One region of the Nonomuraea sp. K271 genome, then DNA from elsewhere that is predicted to be linked to it. Evidence: predicted binding sites of a transcription regulator. Region 1 holds the regulator's gene; each other region holds the start of a gene.

The links. Region 1 encodes HrcA, which represses chaperone genes, less so after heat shock. Its sites were predicted from a motif close to TTGGCACTCTCNNNNNGAGAGTGCCAA; they were not measured.
Region 2: a site for HrcA is predicted at 2,733-2,759, ahead of groES (co-chaperone GroES). Genes of this name have one in related genera too.
Region 3: a site for HrcA is predicted at 7,196-7,222, ahead of groL (chaperonin GroEL). Genes of this name have one in related genera too.

Annotation. Positions count from the first base shown of each region.
Region 1 covers NZ_JAAAHR010000170.1:284-8,878, forward strand. The annotation lists gene GUY59_RS38430 (DUF3097 domain-containing protein) at 1-782, opposite strand, end outside; gene GUY59_RS38435 (hypothetical protein) at 800-1,330, opposite strand; gene hrcA (heat-inducible transcriptional repressor HrcA) at 1,891-2,904, shown strand; gene dnaJ (molecular chaperone DnaJ) at 2,916-4,061, shown strand; gene GUY59_RS38450 (16S rRNA (uracil(1498)-N(3))-methyltransferase) at 4,063-4,788, shown strand; gene GUY59_RS38455 (hypothetical protein) at 4,925-5,584, opposite strand; gene GUY59_RS38460 (SigE family RNA polymerase sigma factor) at 5,581-6,093, opposite strand; gene GUY59_RS38465 (histidine triad nucleotide-binding protein) at 6,375-6,719, shown strand; partial or broken gene GUY59_RS49415 (PhoH family protein) at 6,919-7,545, shown strand; partial or broken gene GUY59_RS49420 (LAGLIDADG family homing endonuclease) at 8,110-8,337, shown strand.
Region 2 covers NZ_JAAAHR010000069.1:19,147-29,003, reverse strand. The annotation lists gene GUY59_RS23665 (sigma-70 family RNA polymerase sigma factor) at 1-175, opposite strand, end outside; gene groL (chaperonin GroEL) at 640-2,259, opposite strand; gene groES (co-chaperone GroES) at 2,332-2,643, opposite strand; gene GUY59_RS23650 (class I SAM-dependent methyltransferase) at 3,049-4,227, shown strand; gene GUY59_RS23645 (apolipoprotein A1/A4/E domain-containing protein) at 4,420-6,288, shown strand; gene GUY59_RS23640 (TIGR02452 family protein) at 6,395-7,252, shown strand; gene tsaD (tRNA (adenosine(37)-N6)-threonylcarbamoyltransferase complex transferase subunit TsaD) at 7,327-8,358, opposite strand; gene rimI (ribosomal protein S18-alanine N-acetyltransferase) at 8,351-8,782, opposite strand; gene tsaB (tRNA (adenosine(37)-N6)-threonylcarbamoyltransferase complex dimerization subunit type 1 TsaB) at 8,794-9,441, opposite strand; gene GUY59_RS23620 (aminoglycoside phosphotransferase family protein) at 9,561-9,857, opposite strand, start outside.
Region 3 covers NZ_JAAAHR010000041.1:19,503-29,359, reverse strand. The annotation lists gene GUY59_RS16755 (hypothetical protein) at 1-195, opposite strand, end outside; gene GUY59_RS16750 (SAM hydrolase/SAM-dependent halogenase family protein) at 278-1,084, opposite strand; gene GUY59_RS16745 (DUF3263 domain-containing protein) at 1,202-1,504, shown strand; gene otsB (trehalose-phosphatase) at 1,544-2,314, shown strand; gene GUY59_RS16735 (alpha,alpha-trehalose-phosphate synthase (UDP-forming)) at 2,610-4,034, opposite strand; gene GUY59_RS16730 (RNA polymerase sigma factor) at 4,213-4,767, shown strand; SAM riboswitch class I at 4,847-4,988, shown strand; gene thrC (threonine synthase) at 5,002-6,234, shown strand; gene GUY59_RS16720 (MoaD/ThiS family protein) at 6,260-6,535, shown strand; gene GUY59_RS16715 (cold-shock protein) at 6,776-6,976, shown strand; gene groL (chaperonin GroEL) at 7,330-8,958, shown strand; gene GUY59_RS16705 (hypothetical protein) at 9,110-9,313, shown strand; gene GUY59_RS16700 (YbhB/YbcL family Raf kinase inhibitor-like protein) at 9,362-9,857, opposite strand, start outside.

The DNA of each region.
Region 1 (8,595 bases):
ATCAGTTCTTCGACCCGGCCGAGCAGCTCCGGCTCCAGGTCGGTGTAGGTGGATACGGCGCCGAGGATGCGCCGCCATGCCTGGGCGGGCTCCATGCGCCAGCCCAGGGCCGCGATCACGCCTTCCTTCCACGGCACTCCGCGCGGCACGTCGGGCCAGCCGGGAATCCGCAGCACGGACGGTTTGACCGCCTGCCAGATGTCGACGTACGGGTGCCCCACGACGAGTACGTCCGGCGAGGTGATCTCGGTGGCGATCCGGCTCTCCTTCGAGCCCGGCACGAGATGGTCGACCAGCACCCCGAGACGGCGGCCCGGCTCGGGGCCGAACTCCTCCACGATGGCGGGAAGATGGTCGACGCCCTCCAGATATTCGACCACCACCCCCTCGACCCGCAGGTCGTGGCCCCAAATCTTCTCCACGAGGGCGGCGTCGTGCACGCCCTCCACATAGATCCGGCTCTCCCTGGCCACCCTGGCCCGCAGCCCCTGGACGGCGATCGAGCCCGACGCGCTGCGCGTGGGAGCCGAGGGGGCCGCCGCAGGGCGTACGAGTGTCACGGGCTTGCCCTCCAGCAGGAACGCGGCGGGCGCGAGCGGGAACAGCCGGCGCTTGCCGAACCGGTCCTCCAGCGTGACGGCCTCCTTGTCACAGGCCACCACCGCGCCGCAGAAGCCGCTGTCGGCGTCTTCCACGACGAGCTCCAGCTCGGCGGGCACTTTCGGAATCTTGCCCTTGCCCGGCCGACGCCAATTCCCCGCCAGTACATCGCCCTCGTACACACGGGGACGGTAGCAAATCACCCGCCGACCGCAAGGCGCTTGCGCGACGCCGCCCTGCCTGCCAGGACGACGACCGTGCCGATGATGCCGGCGAGCAGCCCGGCGCCCCCTATCAGCAACGAGGTGCCCGTCCCGCCGCCGACGGAGGCCGCGTCCCTGCCGACGCCGTACCGTACGGGGGCCTGTTCCTGATCGACGCACGTGAGCCGGTAGTCGCCCTTGACGGAGGCGTTGATGACGAGGAACTGCTGCCAGACCGTCCCGCCATCCGTGACCTCCGGGGCGTTCGCGGTCCTGGCCAGCCTGGCCGGTCCAGGGCCGCCGGAGATCTCGCACGCGTAATTGACGGCCGTGTCGCTGGCGATGTAGACGGCGGGCCTGTCGGCGGGGTCGATCGGCACCGTGACGCTTTCGCCCGACGCGAACGTCTTGACCGGTGCCAGGCCGGACGCGCCGGCCCCGACGCCGGCTAACAGGACGGCGGCGGCGATCAGGCACACGGCCGCCACGCCCCAGACGACCCCCAGCCACCACAGGGGAGGTGTCACGGCCTTCGGGTCGATGCGGGGCGGGGACTGCGGCTGCCCGCCATGAGGCCCGTACTGGGGGTGTTGTCCGTACGGACCGGGCGGGGGGTGGTGCGGCGGCTGTCCGTACGGACCGGGCGGCGGTTGCCCGTACGGTGAGGGTTGGCCGAAGCCCGGGTGCTGATCGTACGCAGGCGACGGATGCCCGAACTGCGGCGGCGACCCGTAACCGGGCTGTGGATCGGCTTGAGGCCCGTAGCCGGGTTGTGAGCCTGGCTGGGCCCCGTAACCGGGCCGCGAGTCCGGTTGAGGGGTGTGGCCGGGCGCCGGTTGCGGGCCGTCCTGCGGAGGTTCGGGCTGACCTTGGTCGGGATCCTGCCCTGGCGGCGGAGTGGACGACGGGGGCTGGGAATCGTCGGTCATGTGCGCAAGTGTGAGGCCTGTCCCTTCCTGGAAGCCAGAAGCAGGATGCGACACGGTGTTATCGCACCTTGTGGGCGAGAGCCGTACACTTGGCACTCGGGAACACAGAGTGCTAGAGCCTTTGTTTTCCCCATGGCAAGAGGGCAGGAGGTGAGCGCGTGCTTGACGAACGGAAGCTGGCGGTGCTCCGCGCCATTGTCGAAGACTACGTGTCAACCAACGAACCGGTGGGCTCCAAGGCGCTGGCCGACCGCCACCATCTGAAGGTCTCCCCCGCGACGGTCAGGAACGACATGGCGGCGCTGGAGGAGGAGGGATACATCACTCAGCCGCACACCAGCGCGGGCCGGGTGCCGACGGACAAGGGCTACCGCCTGTTCGTCGACCGGCTCTCGCAGGTCAAGCCGCTCTCGGCCGCCGAGCGCCGGGCGATTGAGACGTTCCTGGCCGGCGCGGTCGACCTCGACGACGTGGTGACCCGCACGGTTCGCCTGCTGGCGCAGCTGACCAGGCAGGTGGCGGTGGTGCAATACCCGACGCTGACCCGTTCGACGGTGCGGCACGTCGAGCTCGTCCCGCTGAACGACCGGCGGGTCATGCTCGTGCTGATCACCAACACCGGCCGCGTCGAGCAGCGCGTGATCGAGCTGCCCGAGGTGGTCGAGGAGGCGCGCATCGCGAATCTGCGCGCCGTGCTCAACTCCTGCCTCGACGGCTGCGGCCTGAGCAGCGTGCCCGACCTGGTGGCCGACCTGCCGGAGCGGTTGCCCGTCGAAGACCGGCCTGCCGTGGCGACGATCCTGTCGGTGTTGCTCGAGACCCTCGTGGAGCGGCACGACGAGAAGATCGTGTTCGCGGGGGCGGCCAACCTCGCAGGCGCCGACTTCTCCACCGGCCTCCGCGACGTGCTGGAGGCGCTGGAAGAGCAGGTGGTGCTCATGCGGCTGCTCGGCGAAACCACCTCCGACACCCCCGCCGCGCTCACTGTGCGCATCGGCTCGGAAAACCCCTACCTGCGTGGCACATCCGTCGTCGCGACCGGATACGGTTCTGGCGACAACCAACTGGCCCGGCTCGGGGTGCTGGGACCCACGAGGATGGACTATCCAGTGACGATGGGCGCCGTGCGCGCGGTGGCACGCTACGTCAGCCAGATCCTGGCTGCATCATAAGAGGTCGATAAGTGGCAAACAGCGACTACTACGCCACCCTCGGGGTGCGCCCTGACGCCAGTCAGGACGAAATCAAGAAGGCCTACCGCCGGCTCGCCCGCGAGCTGCATCCCGACATGAACCCGGATCCTGAGACTCAGGAGCGGTTCAAGGAGATCACGCAGGCCTACGAGGTGCTGTCCGACCCGAACAAGCGCCAGATGTACGACATGGGCGGCGACCCGTTCGGCGGCGCCGGAGCGGGTGCGGGCGCCGGAGCCGGCGGCTTCGGTGCGGGCTTCCCCTTCAGCGACATCATGGACGCCTTCTTCGGCACCGCGGCCGGCGCCAGAGGCCCCCGCTCGCGCGCCCGCAGGGGCCGCAACGCCACCATCAGGGTCGATCTCGACCTGCGTGAGAGCGCGTTCGGCACCACCCGCGAGCTGGTCGTCGACACGGCCGTGATCTGCGAGGTCTGCCAGGGCGCCGGCGCGGCCGCCGGCACGCACCCCGACACGTGCGACATGTGCAACGGGCGTGGCGAGATCTCCCAGGTCACCCGCTCGTTCCTGGGCCAGGTCATGACCTCGCGGCCGTGCCCGCAGTGCGGTGGGTTCGGCACCATCATCCGCAACCCCTGCCAGGAGTGCTCGGGCGACGGCCGGGTGCGCACCCGGCGGACGATCAAGGTCCGCATCCCCGCGGGCGTCGAGGACGGCACCCACATCCAGCTCGCCGGCGAGGGCGAGGTCGGCCCCGGTGGCGGCCCGCCCGGAGACCTGTTCCTCGAGATCGTCGAGCGGCCCCACGACATCTTCGAGCGGCGCGGCGACGACCTCCACTGCACCGTGCAGATCCCCATGACGGCCGCAGCGCTGGGCACGGTGCTGACGGTGGAGACGCTCGACGGCGCCGAGGAGATCGACGTCCGCCCTGGCACCCAGTCGGGCCAGGTCATCACGATGTACGGCCGCGGCGTGCAGCGGCTCAACGAGTCCGGCAGGGGCGACCTGCTGATCCACGTCAACGTCGAGACCCCGACCCGGCTCGACGCGGCGCAGGAGGAACTGCTGCGTGAGCTGTCCAAGCAGCGCGGCGAGGAGCGGCCTCCCGGCAAGTTCGCCCCGGGGCAGCAGAGCTTCTTCTCCCGCCTGCGCGACGCCTTCAACGGCAGGTGACGTGACCGTCCCCGTGTTCCTGTCGCGGGAGCTGGACGGAACGGAGCTGACGCTCGACGGCCCCGAGGGCCGTCACGCGGCCTCCGTCAGGCGCCTGCGGGCCGGCGAGCGGGTCGACCTGACCGACGGCGCCGGCTCCGTCGCCGAGTGCGTCGTGCGCGAGGTGCTGAAGGACGCGCTGAGGCTCGCCGTGATCGGCCGGCACACCGTCGAGCCGCCGCGCAGGCGGCTGGTCGTCGTCCAGGGGCTGCCGAAGGGCGACAGGGGCGAGCTGGCGGTCGAGATGATGACCGAGGCGGGCGTCGACGTGATCGTGCCGTGGTCGGCCGCGCGGAGCATCACGCAGTGGAAGGGCGACAGGGTCTCCAAGGCGCTGGGGCGCTGGCGGTCCACGGCTCGTGAGGCGGGCAAGCAGGCCCGCAGGTTCCATCTGCCCGAGGTCGCCGACCTCGCCTCCACCTCACGCGTCGAACGATTGTTGTCGGAGGCGGCGCTGGGGCTGGTGCTGCACGAGGAGGCGGCCGAGCCGCTGTCCGGCGTGGAGCTGCCGGCGGAGGGCGACATCGTGGTGGTGGTGGGGCCGGAGGGCGGAGTCTCCGCGGACGAGCTCGACAGGTTCCGCGCGGCGAAGGCCGTGCCGGTGCTGCTCGGGCCGACGGTCCTGCGTACGTCCACGGCGGGCGTGGCGGCGGCGGCCGTGCTGATGACGCGTACGGGGCGCTGGTGAGGCTCTGAGCCGGCGTCGACGCGAGGCTGTGATGCCGGAGTCAACAGTGGGATTCTGAGGCGCGGCAAGGTGGGCTCCGCGGCCGCGTCAGCGTGAGTACATGAAGCCGCGCGCCGGGGTGAGGCTTCGAGGCCCGTCAGGGGGCCGGTTGTGAGGCGTCCACGAGGGGGCTGCTGACGCTGGTGGGTATGTCTTCGACGACGTCGCCGGGCGGGCACTCCTCCAGCGGGCACGCCGTGGGCTCCATGGACGTCTCTTCAGGCGTGGGCGGCGTGTGGGGGGTGCGTGTGGGGCAGTCGGCCGCCGTCTCGGCCGGCTCGGCGGGTTCGGCGGTCGTCGACGGGCACGTGGTGGGCGTGGGACTGGACGACGGCGACGGAGCCCTGGTGGAGTCGGCCTTCTTGGAGGTCCGCGGCGTCGGGGTCTTCGACTCGGACGGGACGAAAATGACCTCGGAACGCGAGGGGTCGGGTTTCTTCGGCGAGGGAGGCTCGTGCGAGCGGGTCGTCGAGGAGTTGGACGGGACCTCGGAGGATTCGACACCGGCGGGCTGGACGGGACTCTCCTCGGTGATCTGGGAGCGCAGCCCGGGAACCGTCATCACGATCGTGCCCGCCACGAGAAGGGCACTGGCGGCGGCCGCCCCCGCACGCCACCAGAACAGGTTTCGAACGCCGCGCCGCTCGATGCGGGCACGGATGATCTCCAGTCCTTCCGGCGAGGGCACGACCGCGTCCGCCTCCGCACGGAGCGCACGACGCAGCGCGTCGCCGTACTCGTCGGGGGGCTGGGTCATGACATTTTCTCCAGAACGGATCGCAACGCGGCCATGCCACGAGCGGTGTGGCTCTTGACCGCCCCCTTGCTGATGCCCATGGCGTGGGCGATCTCAGCTTCGGACAGATCACCGTAATAGCGTAGGACCAGTGCCTCTCTCTGTCGGGTTGGCAGGGCTCGTAATGCCTCGATGACGGCGGAGCGTTCCAGCTCGCCGATCGCGCCGTTCTCGGCGCTCGGGGCGTCAGGCAGGCCCTTGGGAGCGTACTTCTCGACGACCGCTCGGTGACGCAGCACGGAACGGGACCGGTTGACGACGGATTGACGCAGGTAGGCGAGTGCTTTGTCGGGGTCACGCAGCCTACGCCATGCACCATGGATGGCGACGAACGCATCCTGCACGACTTCCTCAGCGGTTGCCATGTCGCGCACCAGCAACACGGCCAGACGCACCAACGACCGGAAGTGCGCGCTGTAGAGCGCGGTAACGGCCATGTCGGCATCCCACCCGACCTGCACCGCCCCCATCGACCTGTCGGCCAGAAGGGTTTCGGTGGTCACATCAGTGGGACGCGCGGCCTTCCCAGAGGGTTTACGCTCTTCCGGTTCTTGAGGTTTCCCCGGTTCCTTAGGGTGCATTACCCAGTCGTGTTCCTCGCCAGGTGGCGCTCGCCCGACCCTGAATCGTGTTCTTTTTTGCTGAAGTGTCGCACACTCACCCTAACCGCGTGGATCTTCCTACGCACGACACAGCTGATTACCGATTCGCAACGGACTCCCTGACGGCGGGCTGTCGATAGGCTACCGGTGTGAACGACTGCCTCTTCTGCAAAATCGTGGCCAAGGAGATGCCGGCCGAGATCGTCTACGAGACCGGCAGGACACTGGCGTTCCGCGACATCAACCCGCAGGCCCCCACCCACGTGCTGGTCATCCCGAAGGGGCACTATTCCGACGCGGCGGCGCTGGCCGACGCCGACGACGGGCTGGCCGACGAGGTGCTCAAGGCGGCCCACGCCGTGGCCGTCATGGAGGGGGTGTCCGAGGACGGCTACCGGGTGGTGTTCAACACCGGAGCCGGGGCCGGGCAGACCGTCTTCCACGTGCACGCCCACGTGCTGGGCGGGCGCGCGCTGACGTGGCCACCGGGATAGCCGGGACCTCTGAGGCCCAACCCGGCGATATTGACGCGAGCAATCGGCGTCGTCCCGGATACGATGGGCTCAGAAGACACCGAAAGAGACCGGGAGGCATCAGGCCGCTGGCCTGCCCATGTCCGAACTACACGAATCCCGACGCACGGCACCTCCCTCGCGCACACAAGCCAAGGTGCTGATTCCGGACGAATACCCGATGGTCAGCCTCCTCGGCTCCCGTGACGAGCTGCTCCGCGTCATCGAGGGCGCCTTCAAGGCCGACATCCACGTACGCGGCAACGAGATCACCGTCACGGGCTCTCCCGACGAGAGCGGCACCGTGGTGCGGCTCTTCGAGGAGCTCGTCGAGGTGCTGCGCAGCGGCGGCGAGCTCACGCCCGACGCGGTCGAGCGCAGCATCGCCATGCTCCGCATGACCTCCGACCGCCCCGCCGAGGTGCTCTCCCTCGACATCCTCTCCTCCCGCGGACGCACGATCAGGCCGAAGACGGTCAACCAGAAGCGCTACGTCGACGCGATCGACAAGCACACGGTCGTCTTCGGCATCGGCCCCGCCGGCACCGGCAAGACCTACCTCGCGATGGCCAAGGCCGTGCGGGCGCTGCAGGAGAAGCGGGTCAACCGGATCATCCTGACCCGGCCCGCGGTCGAGGCGGGCGAGCGGCTCGGCTTCCTGCCCGGCACCCTCTACGAGAAGATCGACCCCTACCTGCGGCCGCTCTACGACGCGCTGCACGACATGGTCGACCCCGACTCGATCCCCAAGCTGATGGCCGCGGGCACGATCGAGGTCGCGCCGCTCGCTTATATGCGCGGAAGATCTCAACCGGTCGGCACGGGAGTGCTGACTCCGGATGGGTTCCGCTCCATCGGAGAGCTGGAGGTCGGCGACCTGGTCATCGGTTCGAATGGTGAGCCGACCCCCGTGCTGGGCGTCTACCCGCAGGGGGAGCAGAAGGTCTACCGGCTTTACAGCCAGGACGGGGCTTCGGTGCTCGCCTCCGAGGACCACCTCTGGACTGTCCGCACCCGTGATGACGCCAACCGGGGAAAGCCGTGGCGGGTGCTGAAAACGAAGGAGATGATCGGCGACCTTCGGACAGCGCACTACCGCAAGTGGGAGTTGCCGATGCTCAGTGCGCCGGTCCAGTTCCCTGAGCGCGACATTCCCCTGGACCCCTACGCACTCGGGTTGCTTCTGGGAGACGGGTGTGTCACCGGGTCTACGACCCCCGCTTTCTCGACGAACGACGCGGAACTCGTTGCAAGACGGGAGCGTTGCCTGCCTGGAGTGCAGGCGAGGTGGCGGGGAGGGCCAGACTATGTGCTCAACCGGGTGAGGCAGCCTGGGGACAGCATGACGATCGCCAACCCGATCACCCACGCCATGCGTGAACTGAATCTGCTGGGCTGCGGCTCGTACACGAAGTTCGTGCCTGAGGTCTATCTCCGTAACACTCCAGAGATCAGGATCGCGGTGCTGCAGGGTCTGCTGGACGCAGACGGAGACCCTGTCGCCCAGCAGGGCCGCACATGCCGGATTCAGTTCTCCACCATCTCGCCACGGCTACGTGACGACGTGGTCTCGCTCGTCCAGTCCCTCGGAGGTGCGGCCTACTGGCGCGCCCGTCCGTTGAGCGAGCTGAAGCCAGGGCTGGCGAAGGGCAGACAGGTCCGTCATCGCCATGATGCTTACGTTCTGGACATCCGGCTTCCGCAGGGCATCGAGCCCTTCCGGTTGTCACGGAAGGCGGACACCTACAGGGCGCATGGTGGCGGCCGCCCCATGCGCTACGTGGACCGCATCGAGCCGCGCGGCACGGCGGAATGCGTGTGCATCCAGGTGGCGGCAGAAGATTCGCTCTATGTCACC
Region 2 (9,857 bases), on a different contig from region 1:
GCACCACCATCGGACGCAACTCGCCGAGCAGAGATTCGATCGCACTGCGATCTCCCTGCACGGCGAGGCTCGTCAGTTCCCTAAGGTCGGAGTCATCCGTCCGTGCCGGAAGTCTCGACGCGAGCCTTACCCCAATTTTGGCGTCGGCGACGCTTCCCTCGCTCACGATAGGCATGATGCCCGCACTGATCCGGCCTGTCGTCATGGCGAACGGCTACGGATTGGTCACATCTGAAGCGATGATAACTATCAGTAATCAAATGGGTACACTACGGCGAAACGGCTGACATAATGTTTCGTCTCATAACCGGGAATGCACGACATTTGTCAGACACAGACGCTTACTGCCCTCTTCCGGTTTACTGCAATATTCCACCTTTTCCCCCACTTCCCCCCAACGGCCCGGTAAGCCGCTCAGAGACGCGGCAGGCCAGACGGCCATGAGCGCCACCGAGCGCCACCGAGCGTCACCGCCACGGCCATGAGGCAGCCGTAGGCGCCCCGGGAGCCGGAGGGCGCCACCGGGGGACGTCATGCGGGCCCGCGCCACCAGAGCGCCGCACGACCGCACCCTGTGCCCTGGAACGCCGAACGGCCCGCACCCCCGAGGGGATGCGGGCCGTGAAGCGGGAGAAGCGGTCAGTGGCCGTGGCCGTGACCGTGACCCTGGCCGTCGGCCGGGGCCTCCTCCTCGGGCTTGTCCACCACGAGCACCTCGGTCGTGAGGAGCATGCCCGCGATCGAAGCCGCGTTCTGCACCGCCGACCGGGTCACCTTGACGGGGTCGATGACGCCCTGCGCGAGCAGGTCGCCGTATTCGCCCGTCGCGGCGTTGAGGCCGTGACCGGCCTCCAGCTCGGCGATCTTGTGGGTCACGACGTAACCCTCGAGACCGGCGTTCTCGGCGATCCAGCGGGCCGGCTCGACCAGCGCGCGGCGCACGATGCCGACGCCGGTGGCCTCGTCGCCGGACAGCTCGAGGTCGTCGAGCCCCTTGGCGACGTGGATCAGCGCGGTGCCGCCGCCGGAGACGATGCCCTCCTCGATCGCGGCGCGCGTCGCGGAGATCGCGTCCTCGAGGCGGTGCTTCTTCTCCTTCAGCTCCACCTCGGTGGCGGCGCCGACACGCAGCACGCACACACCGCCGGCGAGCTTGGCCAGGCGCTCCTGGAGCTTCTCGCGGTCCCAGTCGGAGTCGGACTGCTCGATGGCAATCTTGATCTCCTTGACGCGGTCCTCGATGGCCTGCGCGTCACCGGCGCCGTCGACGATGGTGGTGTTGTCCTTCGTCACCACGACGCGGCGGGCCTGGCCGAGCACCTCCAGACCGACGTGCTCCAGCTTGAGGCCGATCTCCTCGCTGACGACCTGGCCGCCGGTGAGGATGGCCATGTCCTGCAGCATCGCCTTGCGGCGGTCGCCGAAGCCCGGGGCCTTGACGGCCACGGAGGTGAAGGTGCCGCGGATCTTGTTGGTGACCAGGACGGCCAGGGCCTCGCCCTCGACGTCCTCGGCGACCACGAGCAGCGGCTTCTTCGTCTGGGCGATCTTCTCCAGCAGCGGCAGGAAGTCCGCGATGGAGGCGATCTTGCCCTGGGTGAGCAGGATGTAGGCGTCCTCGAGGACGGACTCCATCCGCTCGGGGTCGGTCACCATGTAGGCCGACAGGTAGCCCTTGTCGAACTGCATGCCCTCGGTGAACTCGAGCTCCATGCCCATGGCGTTGGACTCTTCGACGGTGAGCACGCCGTCCTTGCCCACCTTGTCGAACGCCTCGGCGATCAGGTTGCCGATCTGCGCGTCCTGGGCGGAGATCGTCGCAACGTTGGCGATCTCCTTCTTGTCCTCGACCGGCCGGGCGGTGGCGAGCAGCTTTTCGCTGATCTCATTGGCGGCCTTGTCGATGCCGCGCTTGAGCGACAGCGGCGAGGCGCCGGCCGCCACGTTGCGCAGGCCCTCGCGGACCATGGCCTGGGCCAGCACGGTGGCGGTGGTGGTGCCGTCACCGGCGATGTCGTTGGTCTTGGTGGCAACTTCCTTGGCGAGCTGGGCACCGAGGTTCTCGTAGCGCTCCTCCAACTCGACCTCACGAGCGATGGTCACACCGTCGTTCGTGATCGTCGGCGCACCGAACTTCTTGTCGATGACGACGTTGCGGCCACGCGGGCCAAGGGTCACCTTCACGGCGTCCGCGAGGGCGTTCACGCCACGCTCGAGTGAGCGGCGCGCGTCCTCGTCGAACGTCAGGATTTTCGCCATAGCTGAAAAGTCCTCTCCTAGCGTCGAGAGCCCCGGTCGCCCCTTGGAGCGCCCGGGGCCCGACGCACCGGCTTACTTCTCGATGATCGCGAGAACGTCGCGGGCGGAGAGCACGAGGTACTCCTCGCCGCCGTACTTGACCTCGGTGCCGCCGTACTTGCTGTAGAGGACGATGTCGCCCTCGGAGACGTCGAGCGGAATCCGCTTGTCGCCGTCCTCGTCCCAGTTGCCGGGGCCCACCGCGAGGACCTTGCCCTCTTGCGGCTTCTCCTTGGCGGTGTCCGGGATGACCAGGCCGGAAGCGGTGGTCTGCTCGGCCTCAAGCGGCTGAACCACAATGCGGTCGCCGAGCGGCTTAACGGGAACCTTGGTGGCGGTCGTCACGATCGGACCTCCCCTTCAGATTTGAATGATCTAGAAGAGGCGACCAGCTGGGCCTGCCGTCGCGGGTGTCAGACCTGCCTCGTCGCACGTTGGCACTCTCAAGGGGAGAGTGCCAACAGGAAACATATGCAAGAGGGGCTTGACAGTCAACACGAACGCGTCTGCTGAGAGCGATCACAGGGCCCGCGACAGTCCTCTACCAGGGTAATGGCCGGTCATACAGGGTTTCGAGATGTTTCTCCGGCCGCTTCTCCGGCCGCGCGATTCGCGAGCCCGTGTCGTGGCGCCGGGTCGTGGCGCCGGGTCGTGGCGCCGGGTCGTGGCGCCGGGTCGTGGCGCCGGGTCGTGGCGCCGGGTCGGGCCGCTGTGTCCTGGCGCCGTGTCGTGGCGCTAACGTCGTGCCACGTGGACCTCCACGCCTTCGACGAGCTGCTGACCCCGCGCGGGCGGCGGGCGCTGGCCGAGGCCGGTGAGCTCGCCGGCGCCGACCCGGTGGCCGCCGCCACGAGACTGCGCAGGACGTACGACGCGGCGCTCACCTCGGCGGCGCTCACCCAGGCGGCCCTCAGGGAGCGGGCCACGGCCAAGTTCGGCGATGACGCCCGGCTGATGTACTTCACACCGCACGGCCTCGAGCAGTCCACCAGGACGGAGGTCGCCGAGCACCGCGCCACCCGCCTGATCGCCGCGCAAGCACCCGCGCCCGGGGTCGTGGACGCCTGCTGCGGCATCGGCGGCGACCTGCTGGCGCTGGCCCGCGCGGGGTGCACCGTGGAGGCCGTCGACACCGACCCGCTGACCGCCGCCGTGGCCAGGGCCAACGCCGAGGCTCTCGGGCTGGGCGACCGGGTGACGGTGAGGGTGGCCGACGCGGCCGCCGTCGAGCCGGAGCGTTACGACGTGCTCTTCGCCGATCCTGCGCGGCGTACGAGCAGGGGCCGCACCTTCGACCCCACGGCCTACTCGCCGCCCTGGCCCGTGGTGCTCGACCTCGTCTCCAGAGCCCGTACGGCCTGCCTCAAGGTCGCCCCCGGCATCCCCTACACGTTCATCCCCGAAGGGGCGCAGGCCGAGTGGGTGTCCTTCAAGGGCGAGGTCAAAGAGGCGACACTCTGGACCGGCGCGGCCCATGAGGCGGGCAGGCGGGCCACCCTCCTGCCGGGCGGCCACACTCTCGCCGCCACCGGCGTCGAGGCCGGCACGGGCCCGGCCGGCCGGTACGTCTACGAGCCCGACGGCGCCGCCATCCGCGCGCACCTCGTGGGCGAGGTGGCCGAGCTGGTCGCCGGCCGCCTGCTCGATCCGATGATCGCGTACATCACGGGCGACGCTCCCGTGGACACCCCATGGGCCACGAGATACGAGATAGACGACGTACTCCCGTTCTCGCTGAAGAAACTACGCGCCGCACTCCGGGAGCGGAAAATCGGAAATGTCACTATCAAGAAGCGCGCCTCCGCCGTCGACATCGAACGCCTGCGCAGCGATCTGCGGCTCAAAGGGGATGAATCCGCGGTCGTCATCCTGACACGCATTGCCGATAAACCATCGGTCATCATCTGCAACCAGCCACCCCCCATCTGAGCTGGCATTTCGGGCATTCTTCGGTTTCGATCGATCTTTGAATTCGCCGCTGACGTACCTTGATCAAAAGGCTAAGGTGGGCGGGCGGGAGTTCTCCCCCACTGCGGTAAACCGTGTTCTCGCTCTTTCATCTGCAAACCGGACCTACCCCACCGCTGCGCGGCAGACCGTCGGCGAGCGAAGGAGCTTTCGGTGGATCATTCCAACCACACCACCCTTCTTCAGGCAGGCGGCCATCTGGCCATCTCCGAGAGAATGCGAGACCTGCTGCAGCGCGCCTCCCAGGATCACGTCTACGAGCAGCGCACCCAGGGCGCCATGCTCGACGAGATCCGCCAGCGGCTGGAGGGCATGGAGTGGCTCCTGCGCGAGGTGCGCGAGCGCGAGCTCGGCGGCCTGAGCGGCACACTGGAGGCGGTCAACGGGCGGCTCGACGACATCACCGCCAAGCCGCCGATGTGGGCCGAGGGCCTGGCGCAGCACGTGGAGGCGGTCCGCGACCACGTCGACGCCGTCGGCGAGCGGGTGGGCGGCGTGGACGCCCGCGTCGCCCCCGTGGCCGAGCTGCCCACCATACGCGCCGACGTCGGCACCGTGGGCGAGGGCGTCGACGAGGCGCTCGACCGGCTGAAGGCGGTGCTCGACACCGCCGACGGCATCACCAAGGGCATGTCCGACTTCGCCGCCAGGCTGACCACGCTCAGCACCAGCATGGAGGCCGCGGCCGGCCGCTTCACCCGGCTCGACCGGTCGATGGCCGACCTGGCCACCCGCACCGACCGCGTCGAAGGCGTGATCGGCGACCTGTCCGAGGGCATCGCCGACTCGGCCGAGCAGCTGAGGGCCGGTCTCGACGCGGTCGAGCAGCGCATGACGGCCCGCCTCGACGAGAGCGACCAGCGCCTGACCGCCCGGCTCGACGAGGCCGGCAAACACCTCACCACCCGGCTCGACGAGACCGACGAGCGGCTCACCGTGCGCCTGGAGGGCACCGACCGGCGCCTGACCGCCCGCCTCGACGAGACCGACCAGCGCCTGGCCAGGAGCCTCGTCGAGGCCGACGAACGGCTCGCCATCCGGCTCAAGGAGGCCGACGCCCAGCTCACCGGCCACCTGTCCGACGTCGAGCAGCGGCTCACCGCAAGGCTCGACGAGACCGACCGCCACCTCGCCGTGCAGCTCGGCGAGAGCGAGCAGCGCCTGACCGCCCGGCTCGGCGGCGTCGACGCCCGGCTCGAGCGGGCCGAGAGCACGCTGTCCGGCCTCGACGCCAAGGTCACCGACTTCGGCGGCCGGCTGGAGTCCGCCGGCGAGAGCCTGGCCGACATCGACACCAGGGTCGACGGCATGGACACCCGGCTGGGCGGCGTCGACAAGCACCTCACCTCGGTGGACGGCCGCCTCGGCGGGGTCGACAAGCGCCTGGGCATCCTCGACGGCCACCTGGGCCGCCACGACGACCGCTTCGACGCGCTCGACGTACGCGTCGACGCCCGTTTCACCGCGCTCGACGAGCGCATGGCCGCCACCGACCAGCGCGTGGGCGAGAGCACCACCCGCACCGAGGGCCGCTTCAACCGGCTCGACAGCCAGGTGGACGCCATCGACGAGCGTCTCGGCGAGGCCGAAGAGCACCTGAGCAGCCGCTTCGACGCCATCGACGGCCACCTCGGAGGGCTCGACAGCCGCTTCAACGTCCTCGACACCCACGTCAACGGCCTGGCCACCCGCGCCGCGCAGGCCAGCGAGCACCTGGAGGCCGTCGACGACCGCATCGAGTCGGTGAGCCAGCGCGTCGGCCAGCTGCCCGCGGCCATCCCGGAGCGGGTCGGCGAGCTGATCCGCTCGCAGACCGGCGACCAGGCCGAGCGCCTTGCCGACGCCGCCGGCGTGCTCACCGAGCTGGTCCGCACCCGTCCCGACCGCGACGAGCTGGCCGAGACGGTCACCGGCATCGTCCAGCCCGCCGCCGACGACCTCAACAAGCGGCTCGGGGCCCTGGAGGAGACCATGCTGGCGCTGGCCGAGGCCCTGCTCCGCCCCACCAGGGCGAAGGACTGACCGCTCGCGCGGGCATGCCTCTCCGGCCTGCCCGCGCCCACGTACGGCCCCTCCAGAGCCCGGCGCGGGGAAAATCCCTCGCGACGGGGATCGCCTCGATGTCACCATGCGGATCATGAGTACCCGGCTACGCGCGATCGCACGAGACACGGTCGCTACCGTCGAACAGGGCGGTTACACGTCGCCAGGTGGCCAATGGGTGTCTCTCGCCGACGACGTCGCCCATGCTCTGGCGGGCACCCGGCTCTACCTTCCCGAGGAGGGCCTGGACACGGCCCTGGGCGACGCGGGAGCCGAGCAGGAGAGTCCGGGTCCGCGCATCGAGGTCACGAATGAGTCCACCCTGCAGGCGGCCCGAGCCATGGCGGGCGACGGCACCGATCCGGCCTGCCTGGTCTTCGCCTCGGCCAAGAACCCCGGCGGCGGGTTCGTCACCGGCGCCCAGGCACAGGAGGAGAGCCTGGCCAGGGCATCGGCGCTGTACGCCTGCCTCACCGCTGTCCCGCAGTTCTACGCCTACCACCGCGCCCAAGGCGACCTGCGTTACAGCGACCGCGTCGTCTATTCGCCCGGTGTGCCGGTCTTCCGCGACGACAAGGGCCGCCTGCTCGACGAGCCGTATCGCGTGGCGTTCCTGACCGCGGCCGCGCCGAACGCGCGGGCCATCGCGCGCAACCAGCCGCAGGTGGCGGGCTGCATACCGGCCGCGCTGTGGGGACGGGCCGTTCGTGTGCTCGATGTGGCGCAGGCCCATGGCCACCGCCGGCTGGTGCTCGGAGCGTGGGGGTGCGGGGTGTTCGGCAACGAGCCCCGGCTGATCGCCGACACGTTCGCCCGGGCGCTGGCCACGCGCAACCGCTTCGACCACATTCGCTTCGCCGTACTGGATCGACAGCCTGGCACGCCGACCTACGCCGCGTTCGCCCGCGTCTTGTCCAACGAAGAGAGCGCAGACTTCCAGTAGCGAACGGCGCTGCGACCCGGCCGGACTTCCCGGAAGACCAGAACGGGACAGAGCACAGGCGTCTCACAATGCTCTCAGACGTGGACCGTCGTGATCGGCAGCGAGGAGTCAGCCGGGATCTCCAGGGCCGAAGGGGTGACTCCGGCCGCAACCAGGTCGGACCCGAGAGCCGCGACCATGGCGCCGTTGTCGGTGCACAACCCCGGCCGCGGCACCCGCAGGCGCACGCCTGCCGCCTCGCACCGCTCCTGCGCCAGCGCGCGCAGCCGGGAGTTGGCCGCCACGCCGCCGCCGATCAGCAGGTCGTCCACCCCGTATTTCCCGCACGCCTGCAACGCCTTGCGGGTCAGTACGTCGACCACGGCCTCCTGGAAGGAGGCCGCCACGTCGGGCACGTGCACGGACTGCCCTGACGCCTCACGGGCCTCGACCCAGCGCGCCACGGCCGTCTTGAGCCCGGAGAAGGAGAAGTCGAGCGTGCCGTCGTCGATCTTGCCCCGGGGGAAGGCGATCGCCGCGCCGGAGCCCTCGCGGGCGGCCCTGTCGATGTGCGGCCCTCCGGGGAAGGGCAGCCCCAGCACGCGCGCCACCTTGTCGAACGCCTCACCGGCCGCGTCGTCCACGGTGGAGCCGAGCGAGATCACGTCTTCGGCGACGTCGGGCACGAGCAGCAGCGACGAGTGGCCGCCCGAGACGAGCATCGCGACGCACGGCTTGGGCAGCGGCCCGTGCTCCAGCTGGTCGACGGCGACGTGGGCGGCCAGGTGGTTGACGCCGTAGAGGGGCACGCCGAGGCCGAGCGCGTAGGACTTGGCCGCGGCCACCCCGACCAGCAGCGCGCCGGCGAGCCCTGGGCCCGCGGTCACGGCGACGGCGTCGATGTCGGAGAAGGCGAGCCCGGCCTCTGACAGCGCCGCCTCCACGGTCGGCGTCATGGCCTCCAGGTGGGCGCGCGAGGCGACCTCGGGCACCACGCCGCCGAACCTCGCGTGCTCGTCCATGCTGGAGGCGATGGTGTTGGCCAGCAGCGTGTGGCCTCTGACGATGCCGATGCCGGTCTCGTCGCAGGAGGTCTCGATCCCCAGGACCAGCGGTTCGTCAGCCATCGAGCTTCCTTCTCATCATGATCGCGTCGGTGCCGTCGTCGTAGTAGCGGCGTCGGGTGCCGATCTCCTCGAACCCGAAGTGCCGGTAGACCGTCTGCGCGCGTGCGTTGTCGGCGCGTACTTCGAGGAAGATCTCGCGCGCTCCCCTGCGGTGCGCCTCGGCCAGCAGTTCGGTGAGCATCGCGCTGCCGATGCCGGTGCCCTGGTGTTTCTCCAGCACCGCGATGGTCTGGACGTCGGCCTGGTCGGCCGCGGCGGCGAGCCCGGCGTAGGCCACGATCTCGTCGTCGACCAGGGCCACCACGTAGTGGCGCGAGCGCGGCATGTCGGCCAGCTCGCCGCGCATCATGCCCTCGCTCCACGCGTCGAGCGGGAAAGTGGCCTGTTCGATCGCCATGACCGCCGGCAGGTCGGCCTCGGTCATCAGCCTGAGCTTCACGCCGTCACCCTCTTCGGCGCGCCCGGCACCACGGCGTCGGGCCTGCGCAGGTAGATCGGACGGGGCGGGCCGAGCGTGATGCCCGCGGCGAGCCGCTCGGCCGCGAGCGCGGCCAGCGCCCCGGCGCTCGGGTAGGGGGACACATCGCTCCGCTCCCCCAATATGTCGGGATAAAGCGCGGCACCAGCTCCCACGACCGGCAGCCCCTCCACCGGCACCTCGGCGGGCCGGTCGACGGACGGCCCTTCCACCCGGGTGCGCACGTCGGTGTAGCGCGCCCAGAACACCTCTTTGCGCCTCGCGTCGGTGGCCACCAGGAACGGCTCCGCCAGGCCGCTGCCGAAGGCGAGCGCGTCGAGCGTGCACACGCCGTAGGAGGGCACGCCCAGCGTGGCGGACAACCCCTGCGCGGTCATCAGGCCGACACGCAGCCCGGTGTAGGGCCCGGGACCGCTGCCCGCCACGACGGCCGTGACGTCGCGCACCGAGGCCCCCGACTCGGTCAGGACCCGTTGGACGGTCGGGGCGAGCAGCTCACCGTGACGCCGGGCGTCGATCGTCGTCGACTCGGCGAGCAGCCGCTCCCCGTCGTGGAGCGCGGCGGTGACGGCGGGTGTCGCGGTATCAAAGGCCAGGACCAGCACGACTGTCTAGCGTACCCGCCGTAAGGGTCTCTCCCGGCCGTGAGCGAGCACGAGCAGGACGGTCCGCCCGCCCAGCGCGTGCGCCTCCAGAGGCCCGTGGGAGCCCGTGTGAGGGGCCGTCAGGCCCAGCCCGTACGCCGCCGCAGCCAGTCGAGCGCCACGACGCCCTGCGCCCGCTGGAACGCCCTGACCGTGGGAAGGCCGGGCGGGCCGGGCATGCGGCCCTGGCAGACGAAGTAGCCGGCCATGGCCGCGACCACCGCGGTGATGGCGGGATCGGGGTCGGTGCACAGCTCGTACGGGGGCGGCCCGCCCTGCATCCCGACGGACGGCAGCAGGCACACCCGGTCCAACCAGGACGTGCCCAGGCAGGCCCACGGCCAGTCGACGAAGTGGACCCGGTCGTCGGTGAGCAG
Region 3 (9,857 bases), on a different contig from region 1:
CGCGACCCCGGCCAGCATGTACGTGACCCGCGCGCCCGACGGGCTGACGCCCGGCACGGCGAAGGGGAAGACCCTGGGCTCGGGCAGGCGAGGCTCGGGGGCGGGCAGGAGCGTGGACAACATCGACAGCAGGACAACAGGAAGCTGGTACACGTCGACCTCGAAGGGGAGGGGGAGGGGACGTTTGACCCGCATTCTGACACGCGACCGCCGAGTCAGCCCGACCCTTCAGTAAACAGACCGATACGCGGAGTAATTCCGATCTGTGGCTTTCGCCCTAAGAAAGAGGAGAAAGCCGGACATGGGCACCGGGCGGGAGCCCCAGCCGCTGCGCCGCGTCACCGCAGTTGACCGCGATCGCCACCAGCCCCGCCGAGTCCGCGAACGCCACCAGCTCACCCGGCGGCACCGCCGAGAACGTCTCCCGGTAGGGCAGCGAGAGCTGCCGCCGCCCCAGCCGCACTCCCAGCGTGTCGCCCACCCGCACGCCCAGCGCCTGCAGGTCGCGCGCCGCGATCGACAACTGCGTGTTGCCGTAGCGGTCGACCGAGACGACCTCGCCCTCGACCGAGCCCTCACGCAGCTGGGAGGTCGGCTCCGGCAGCGAGACCAGCCTGCCGACCGGGATCTCCGGCCCCAGCTCGGCCGTGCTCAGCCCGCCGGAGACCTTGGCGGCGACCGGCGCGAACACGTCGCGCCCCGGGAACGTGGGCGAGACCGGCCGCAGGAAGTGCTGCTCGTTGCTGATCTCGTGAGCCGACTGGGCGCCGCCGCCGGCGTGCACGGCCCACGACAGCAGCCCGTTGTCGGGCCCGATGAACACCCGGCCGCCCGCCTCCACGGCCACCGCGCGCCTGGACGCGCCCGCCCCCGGATCGACCGCGGCGATGTGCACGCCCGCGGGCAGGTAGGGGATGGTCTGGGCGAGCACGGCCGCGCCGCGCCGTACGTCGCCCGCCGGGATCAGATGGCACACGTCGATCACCCTGGCCTCGGGCGCGATCCCGGCGATCACGCCATGGCAGGCCGCCACGTAGCCGTCCTCGAGCCCATAGTCCGTGAGCAGCGTGATTACTGAGGTCACATCTGGTGACTGTACGTCTGTCGAACCGCCATGAACAGCAGCGCGCCGCACATTACGATGGCCACGGGCCGTGTGCGTGCGACGTGACCGTCACACGCCCCTTTCGAGGAGGACACCATGGGAGCACCGCTCAGCGGTGACAATGCTGCCCAGGAGCCGTCCGGCCGGCAACCACTCTCACAACGCGATCACGAGCTCCTCGCCTTCGAACGCCAGTGGTGGCGCCACGCGGGCGCGAAGGAGCAGGCCATCAAGGAGACCTTCGGGTTCTCCGCCACCCGCTACTACCAGCTGCTCGGCGAGCTGATCGACAGACCCGAGGCGCTCGAGCAGGACCCCATGCTGGTCAAGAGGCTGCGCAGGTTACGCTCCACCCGTCAGCGTGACCGCGCCGCCAGACGGCTTGGCATGCGCCCCTGACCGGCTGGGTACGGCAGCCGCGTGAGGAACATCCCTGGAATGGAAGCGATCCTGAGCGATCCGGCGGGCGCCGTGATCGGGCTCGACTTCGACGGCACGCTGTCGCCGATCGTGCCCGATCCCGCCGAGGCCGTGATCCACCCGAAGGCGGCCGAAGTTCTCGCCGACCTGGGCGCCCACGTGCTCGCGGTGGTCATCGTGACCGGCAGGCCACCGGCCACCGTGCTGGAACTGGGGCCGGGGCTGAGCGACGTGCCGGGGCTGGTCGTGCTCGGACACTACGGGTTCGAACGCTGGGAGCACGGCCGCGTCTCCGCGCCCCCGCCCCCCGCCGGCGTGCCGCGCACCGAGGCCGAGCTGCCGTTGCTGCTCGACTCGCTCGGCGTCGAAGGCGTGACCGTCGAGGACAAGGGCCGCGCCGTGGCCGTGCACACCCGGCGCAGCCCCGACCCCGACGGCGCCCTCGCCAAGCTCCGCGAGCCGCTGGCCAAGCTGGCCGAGAAGCACAGCCTGGTGGTCGAGCCCGGCCGCTACGTCCTCGAACTGCGCCCGCCGGGCATGGACAAGGGCCAGGCACTCAGCCTCTTCCTGGCCGAGCGGGCCGCGAGGTCCGTCCTGTTCGCCGGCGACGACCTCGGCGACCTGGCCGCGTACGACGCCGTCGAGGCGTCCAACCTGCCCGGCGTGACCGTGTGCAGCGGCTCCGCCGAGGTGACGGCGCTGGCCGAGCGGGCCGACATCGTGGTGGACGGCCCCGAGGGAGTCGTGGCTCTGCTCGGCGAGCTGGCGTCCGCGTTCAGCCGTCCGTAAGCGGTCACCTTCATCGGGCGGCCCGACCCTTCCGCCGCCGCCTGGACCCGCGTGGTGACCGTGAGGGCAGAGGCTCGGCGCGGCGAGGAAGAAGGGCCTGCGCCAGGTCGGGCCGGGCCACCTGGCCGCGTGCCGCGAGTGGGCGGCCGCCTGTGTCTCGTACGCGGGCGGCCGGGTGAGGTCGCGTTTCGTGCAGCGCGAGTGGTACCTGCCGACGACGAAGGTGCTGGTCGTCGACCAGTGGAGCACGCGGGGGCCGTCCGGCTGCTCAGGCGCGCCCGCTGGAGCTGAGCACTCAGGCCAGGGCGTCGAGCTGGGCTGCCAGCCACTTCTGCGGCGGCAGGGCGGTGGCCGCCGCGTGCAGCCTGTCGCGGCGCGCCCGCCGCTCCTGCTCCGGCATGACGAGCGCGTCGTGCAGGGCGGCGGCCGTGCCACTGATGTCGTAGGGGTTGACGAGCAGCGCGTGAGGGCCCAGCTCGGCCGCCGCGCCCGCCTCACGCGACAGCACGAGCGCGCACCGGGGTGAGAGCACGGGGCCCTCCTTGGCCACCAGGTTCATGCCGTCGCGGATGGGGTTGACCAGCAGCACGTCGGCCATCCGGTACGCGGCCAGCGAGCGCGGGTAGTCGTCGTTGACGTTGAGGATGAGGGGGTCCCAGTCCTCCGTGGCGTATTCGTCCTCGATCTGCTGGGCGCAGCGCTGCACCGACGCGGTGTATTCGCGATATTCGGGCAGGTCGTGCCGGCTCGGGTAGGCGAAGGCCAGGTGCACGACCTTCCCGTGCCACTCGGGGTGGGCGCCGAGGAACTCGCCGTAGGCGACCAGGCCGCGCACGATGTTCTTCGACAGCTCGGTGCGGTCGATGCGGACGATCAGCCTGCGGTCGCCGACCTGCTCCTTCAGAGCGGTCATGTGCGACTCGACGTCGGGCTCGCAGGCCCGCTCCCACAGGGCTGCGCCGTCGACGCCGAGGCTGTGCACGCCGATGCGGGTCGTCCTGCCGTCGTGGGTGACGCTGCGCCCGACGCGGTCGGCCTCCGCGCCCAGCAGCGCCTCGCAGCAGTCCATGAACGACTGCGCCCACCTGTCGGTGAGGAACCCGGCGTGATCGGCCCCCAGGATGCCTTCCAGGACCTCCCTCGCCACCTCGTCGGGCAGCAGGGAGAAGTATTCGGGCGGCGCCCACGGCGTGTGGCTGAAGTGGGCGATGCGCAGGTCGGGCCGCTCGGCACGGAGCATCGCCGGGGTCAGCGTGAGGTGGTAGTCCTGCACCATCACCCTGGCCTCGTGGCCGGCCTCCTCGGCCAGGGCCAGCGCGAACGCGCCGTTGTAGTCGCGGTAGGACTCCCACTCGCGCCCGAACTTGGTGCCGAAGAGCGGCGCGTTGGGGATGTCGTAGAGCAGGTGGTTGACGAACCACAGCGTGGAGTTGGCCACGGCGTTGTAGGCGCGGTGGAAGGTGGCGGGCGGGATGTCGAGCATGCGCAGCGGGCCGGTGTCGTAGCCGGCATGGTCGATGCGGCCGCCGGGCGCCAGGCGCACCGCGCTGCGGTCGCCGTCGGACAACGCCGCGCAGACCCACAGGACACCGTCGTCCTTGGCCACGCCGGACAATCCCGACACCAGGCCGCCCCCGCCGCGGCGCAGGGTCAGCTCGCCGTCGTCGGAGACGGTGAAGGAGACAGGGCCGCGGTTGGAGGCCACCAGGACGTTGTTCACCGCGCCCGCTCCAGCCGCGCGGGCCGCCGGCAGGGCGGTGAGCTGGTGTGAGACCTCAAGGTGACTCCTTCCGGCTGGCGTGTCGGTGCAGACGGGACCACACTGATCATCGTGGTGAACGGCCCATCGGAAAAGGAAGGATGCCAACAAGGCTCCCTATGACCCTAGGATCCCAGGCATGGCGCTTGATGAGCTAACCGAGGAACTCGCCCGCTCCGCCGCGGCCGGAGACCACCGCGCTCTTGGTGAGCTGCTGCGGCGGATCGAGCCCGATGTCATGCGTCATTGCGCCCGCATACTGCCCTACCACCAGGACGCCGAGGAGGCCTCCCAGGACACCCTGCTGGCCGTGGCGCGCAACATCGGGCGCTTCGAGGGACGGGCCAGGTTCAGCACCTGGCTGCACATTGTGACGGCCAACTGCGCGCGGACCACGTACCGCTCGCTCAAGCGCAGGGCGGCCGAGCAGAGCTCCGACGAGCTGCCGATGCAGAAGCCCGACGTGCGCCGCGTCAGCGTGATCGCGGGCTCGCGGCTCGACCTGCTCGACGCCATGGAGGCGCTGGAGGCCGACAAACCCGACCTGGCGCAGGCGCTGGTCCTGCGCGACATCGTCCAGCTCGACTACAACGAGGTGGCCGACCAGCTCGGCATCCCGCTCGGCACCGCCAAGTCGCGCATCCACCAGGCGCGCAAATATGTCCAGGGCGTGCTGGGGGAGGACTATCGCTGAGATCGCGCGTCTCAAACTCTGAGACGGAAGGACGTTTCCGCCACGTGGGCGGGTAGAGTCCGACTCGACAACTGAATATTGCTCATCCAGAGGGGTGGAGGGACCGGCCCTGCGAAGCCCCGGCAACCCTCCCGGCTTGTGACTCGCGACCTGGCGAGGCCGACCGGGACAAGGTGCCAATTCCGGTCTGTGGTCAAGGTGGCCGTAGACGAAGATGAGGGAAGGCCTCGCTTCATGTCGCTCGATTTTGGTCCCGCCGTCGGTCTGTCCTGCCGCGAGTGCGGCGCACGCTACCCGCTCGGTCCGAGCTTCGCCTGCCAGGAATGTTTCGGGCCGCTCGAAGCGGCTTACGAGTTCGGCGCGGTGACCCGCGCGGCGATCGAGTCGGGACCCGCCAACATCTGGCGTTACCGGTCGCTGCTGCCCGTGCCGGCCGACGTCGCCGACAAGCCCAACATGAACCCGGGATGGACCAAGCTGGTCAGGGCCGGCAACCTCGGGCGGGCGCTCGGCATCAGGTCCCTGCACGTCAAGGACGACTCGGGCAACCCCACCCACTCCTTCAAGGACCGCGTGGTCGCCATGGCCGTCGAGGCGGCCCGCAACTTCGGCTTCCACACGCTCTCCTGCTCCTCCACGGGCAACCTCGCGGGCGCGGTCACGGCCGCCGCCGCGCGTGCCGGGCTGGAGGCGTGCGTGTTCATCCCGGCCAACCTCGAACAGGCCAAGATCGCCATGGCCCGGGTCTTCGGCGGCCGGCTGATCGGCATCGAGGGCACCTACGACGACGTCAACAGGTTCTGCTCGGAGCTGATCGGCGACCCGCTCGGCGACAAGTGGGGGTTCACCAACATCAACCTGCGGCCCTACTATGCCGAGGGCTCCAAGACGCTCGCGTACGAGATCGCCGAGCAGCTCGGGTGGCGGCTGCCCGAGCAGATCATCGTCCCCATCGCCTCGGGCTCGCAGCTCACGAAGATCGACAAGGGCTTCAAGGAACTGGTCGCGCTCGGGCTGGTCGAGGACACGCCGTACAAGATCTTCGGGGCGCAGGCGGCCGGGTGCTCGCCCGTGTCGACCGCCTACAAGGCGGGCCACGACGTCGTGCAGCCCGTACGGCCCGACACCATCGCCAAGTCGCTGGCCATCGGGAACCCCGCCGACGGCCCGTACGTGCTGGACATCGCGCGGCGGACCGGCGGGGGCGTCGAGGACGTCACGGACGACGAGATCGTGGCCGCCATCAAGCTCCTGGCCTCGACGGAGGGCATCTTCGCCGAGACCGCGGGCGGCGTGACCGTGGGCGTGCTGAAGAAGCTCACCGAGACCGGGCAGCTCGACCCGGAGGCCGAGACCGTGGTCCTGAACACCGGTGACGGCCTCAAGACGCTCGACGCGATCAGCGGCGACGCCAGGCCCACGGCCGTGATCCGGCCCTCTCTCGACGCGTTCCGCGCGACTGTCTGACAACCACGAAAGGGCGAGTGTAACCATGAGCGTTTCTGTGCGGATTCCCACCATTCTGCGCACCTACACCGGGGGCAACGCGGAAGTCAGTGGCGAGGGCGCGACTCTTCGTGACGTGCTGGCCAAGCTGGACTCTGACTACCCGGGTATCGGCGCAAGAATTCTGGATGAATCGGGCCAGATTCGGCGTTTCGTCAACGTTTATGTGGGGGAAGAGGACGTCCGATTTGCCCAGGGGCTGGACACTCCGGCGCCGGAGGGAACCCAGATCTCCATCATCCCCGCCGTCGCGGGCGGGTGAGTGCGGCAGATCACACTTCGGCGAAGGCGTCCCTTGTGGGCGCCTTCTTCTTTTCCCCGCAATTCAACGTTGAACCGCCGATGGAAGAAATGTGGTCTCTGCAGATTGACTCTGTTGCCAAACCCCTTGCCACAGGTATGGTCGAGGGCGATCGCCTGGCTGATTTTCTGTTATGTCGGGCGATTACGGGTCTCGCGGAGGAATGGGCGAGATCTGGGAGACCAGTAAGAGGAGTCGGAAGTGGCGCAGGGCACCGTCAAGTGGTTCAACGCGGACAAGGGCTACGGCTTCATCGCGGTAGACGGTGGTAAGGATGTATTCGTCCATTACTCAGCGATCATGATGGACGGGTATCGCTCTCTCGAACAGGGACAGCGTGTCGAGTTCGAGATCACGCAGGGCCAGAAGGGACCGCAGGCGGAGTCCGTCAGGACGGTCTGATTCACCGCACTGGTATGCACCGGCGGGATCGCGCGGCAGCGCAGTCCGTGCGAACCGTCACCTATCTTTCGTCGACCCCTGGTACGGCGAGTCGTGTGCGCGAACCGCGGCCAGCGGTGCGTCCACGGGCGGCTCGCCGGACAGACGACTGACCTGGGGAAAGGAACGGCCGCAGGTGAGTTCGCTTGCACTCGGCAGGGTAGAGTGCTAAACAGTTCGTTGGCACTCTGTGCAGCAGAGTGCCAACACCGGATCGGGACGATGGGGTCTGCCGAAGGAGATGCTGACCCATGCCGTCGCGGGCGTCGGCTCGGTCCACGACAAGCCACCCTGCATCTGGGAGGTCTAGCCTTATGGCAGCCAAGATGATCGCGTTTGACGAGGACGCCCGGCGCGGTCTCGAGCGCGGTATGAACCAGCTCGCCGACGCCGTCAAGGTGACCCTGGGCCCCAAGGGGCGCAACGTCGTGCTGGAGAAGAAGTGGGGCGCTCCCACGATCACCAACGATGGTGTGTCCATCGCCAAGGAGATCGAGCTCGAGGACGCGTGGGAGAAGATCGGCGCGGAGCTGGTCAAGGAGGTCGCCAAGAAGACGGACGACGTCGCCGGCGACGGCACCACGACCGCCACCGTGCTCGCCCAGGCGCTGGTGCGCGAGGGCCTGCGCAACGTGGCCGCGGGCGCCAACCCGATGGCTCTGAAGAAGGGCATCGAGGCGGCCGTGGAGCGGGTCAGCGAGGAGCTGTCCAAGCTGGCCAAGGACGTGGAGACCAAGGAGCAGATCGCTTCGACCGCCTCCATCTCCGCCGCCGACCCTGAGATCGGCGCGCTCATCGCCGAGGCGATGGACAAGGTCGGCAAGGAAGGCGTCATCACCGTCGAGGAGAGCAACACCTTCGGCCTCGAGCTCGAGCTCACCGAGGGCATGCGCTTCGACAAGGGCATGACGTCGATGTACTTCGTCACCGACTCCGACCGCATGGAGGCCGTGCTCGAAGACCCCTACATCCTGATCGTCAACGGCAAGGTCTCCGCCAACAAGGACCTGCTGCCGCTGCTCGACAAGGTCGTGCAGTCCGGCAAGCCGCTGCTGATCATCGCCGAGGACGTCGAGGGCGAGGCCCTGGCGACCCTGGTGGTCAACAAGATCCGCGGCCTGTTCCGCTCGGTGGCCGTCAAGGCCCCGGGCTTCGGCGACCGCCGCAAGGCCATGCTCAACGACATCGCGATCCTGACCGGTGGTCAGGTCATCGCCGAGGAGGTCGGCCTCAAGCTCGAGACCGCCACCCTCGACCTGCTGGGCCGTGCCCGCAAGGTGGTCGTGACCAAGGACGAGACGACGATCGTCGACGGCGCCGGTGACGCCGAGCAGATCTCCGGCCGGGTCAACGAGATCCGCGCCGAGATCGAGCGCACCGACTCCGACTACGACCGCGAGAAGCTGCAGGAGCGGCTGGCCAAGCTGGCCGGCGGCGTGGCCGTCATCAAGGCGGGCGCGGCGACCGAGGTCGAGCTCAAGGAGCGCAAGCACCGCATCGAGGACGCCGTCCGCAACGCCAAGGCGGCCGTCGAGGAGGGCATCGTCCCCGGTGGTGGCGTGGCTCTGCTGCAGGCCGGCGCCAAGGCGTTCGACAAGCTGGAGCTCAACGGCGACGAGGCCACCGGCGCGGCGATCGTGAAGAAGGCTCTGGAGGAGCCGCTCAAGCAGATCGCGGTCAACGCCGGTCTCGAGGGCGGCGTCGTGGTCGAGCGCGTGCGCAACCTCACCCCGGGTGAGGGCCTCAACGCCGCGTCGGGCGAATACGTCAACATGTTCGAGGCCGGCATTCTCGACCCGGCCAAGGTGACGCGGTCGGCGCTGCAGAACGCCGCCTCGATCGCGGCGCTCTTCCTGACCACCGAGGCCGTCATCGCCGAGAAGCCGGAGAAGACCCCGGCCGCTCCCGCCGGCATGCCCGGCGGCGGCGACATGGACTTCTAGGTCCTGTTCGCGGCGCACGTCCCAAAAAGAGCGGCCCGGTTTTTCCGGGCCGCTCTTGTTTTCGTTTCGCTGCCATTACGTTTCGCGATTGAACTGCTACTTGGAGTGAGAAAGGGTTGTCTGCACATCGCCTCACCAAAGGAGCAGAGAAATGTTCTCCCGCAGCAAGCGCATGCTGAGCGTCGCCGTTCTCGGCCTCGCCGCCGTCACCCTCACGGCTGTTCCCGCGCATGCCGTCAACGACCCCGGGGTCGTCGTCAGCGGCGCCGTGACCGAGGGGACGCCGCTGTGCGAGCTACGGCGGTGGGTGCCGCTGCTCGGCAACCTGCAGCCGCTCGACGAGATCTGCGACTAGACCCCACGGAAAGGGGCCCCACCGACGTGCGGTGGGGCACCTTCGTCGTCAGACGCCGTAGTGGGGAATGAGGTGGCCGCGGGCCAGCGAGTTGGCGGTGATGTTGAAGCCCACCACCGCCGGGCTGGTGTCGCTGCTGAGACCGAGTGACTCGACCCCCAACGCGTGGACGGTGAAGACATAGCGGTGCGGGTCGCCGGGAGGCGGAGCGGCGCCGCCGTAGTCCTTGCTGCCGTAGTCGTTGCGGGCGTGCACCGCGCCCCCGGGCAGGCCCTTGAACTCCGGGGCCGTGCCCGCGCCCGTCGGCAGCTCGGTCACCGAGGCGGGGATATCGAACAGCACCCAGTGCCAGAAGCCGCTGCCCGTGGGGGCATCGGGGTCGAAGCAGGTCACGGCGTAGGAGCGGGTCTCCGCCGGAGCGCCGGACCAGCGCAGGTGGGGCGAGAGGTTCTGGCCCGTCATGCCCCAGTCGTTGAAGACGTGGACATCGTTGAGCCGCTCACCGTCCTGGAGATCGTCGCTCTCGACCACGAGCGCGGTAACC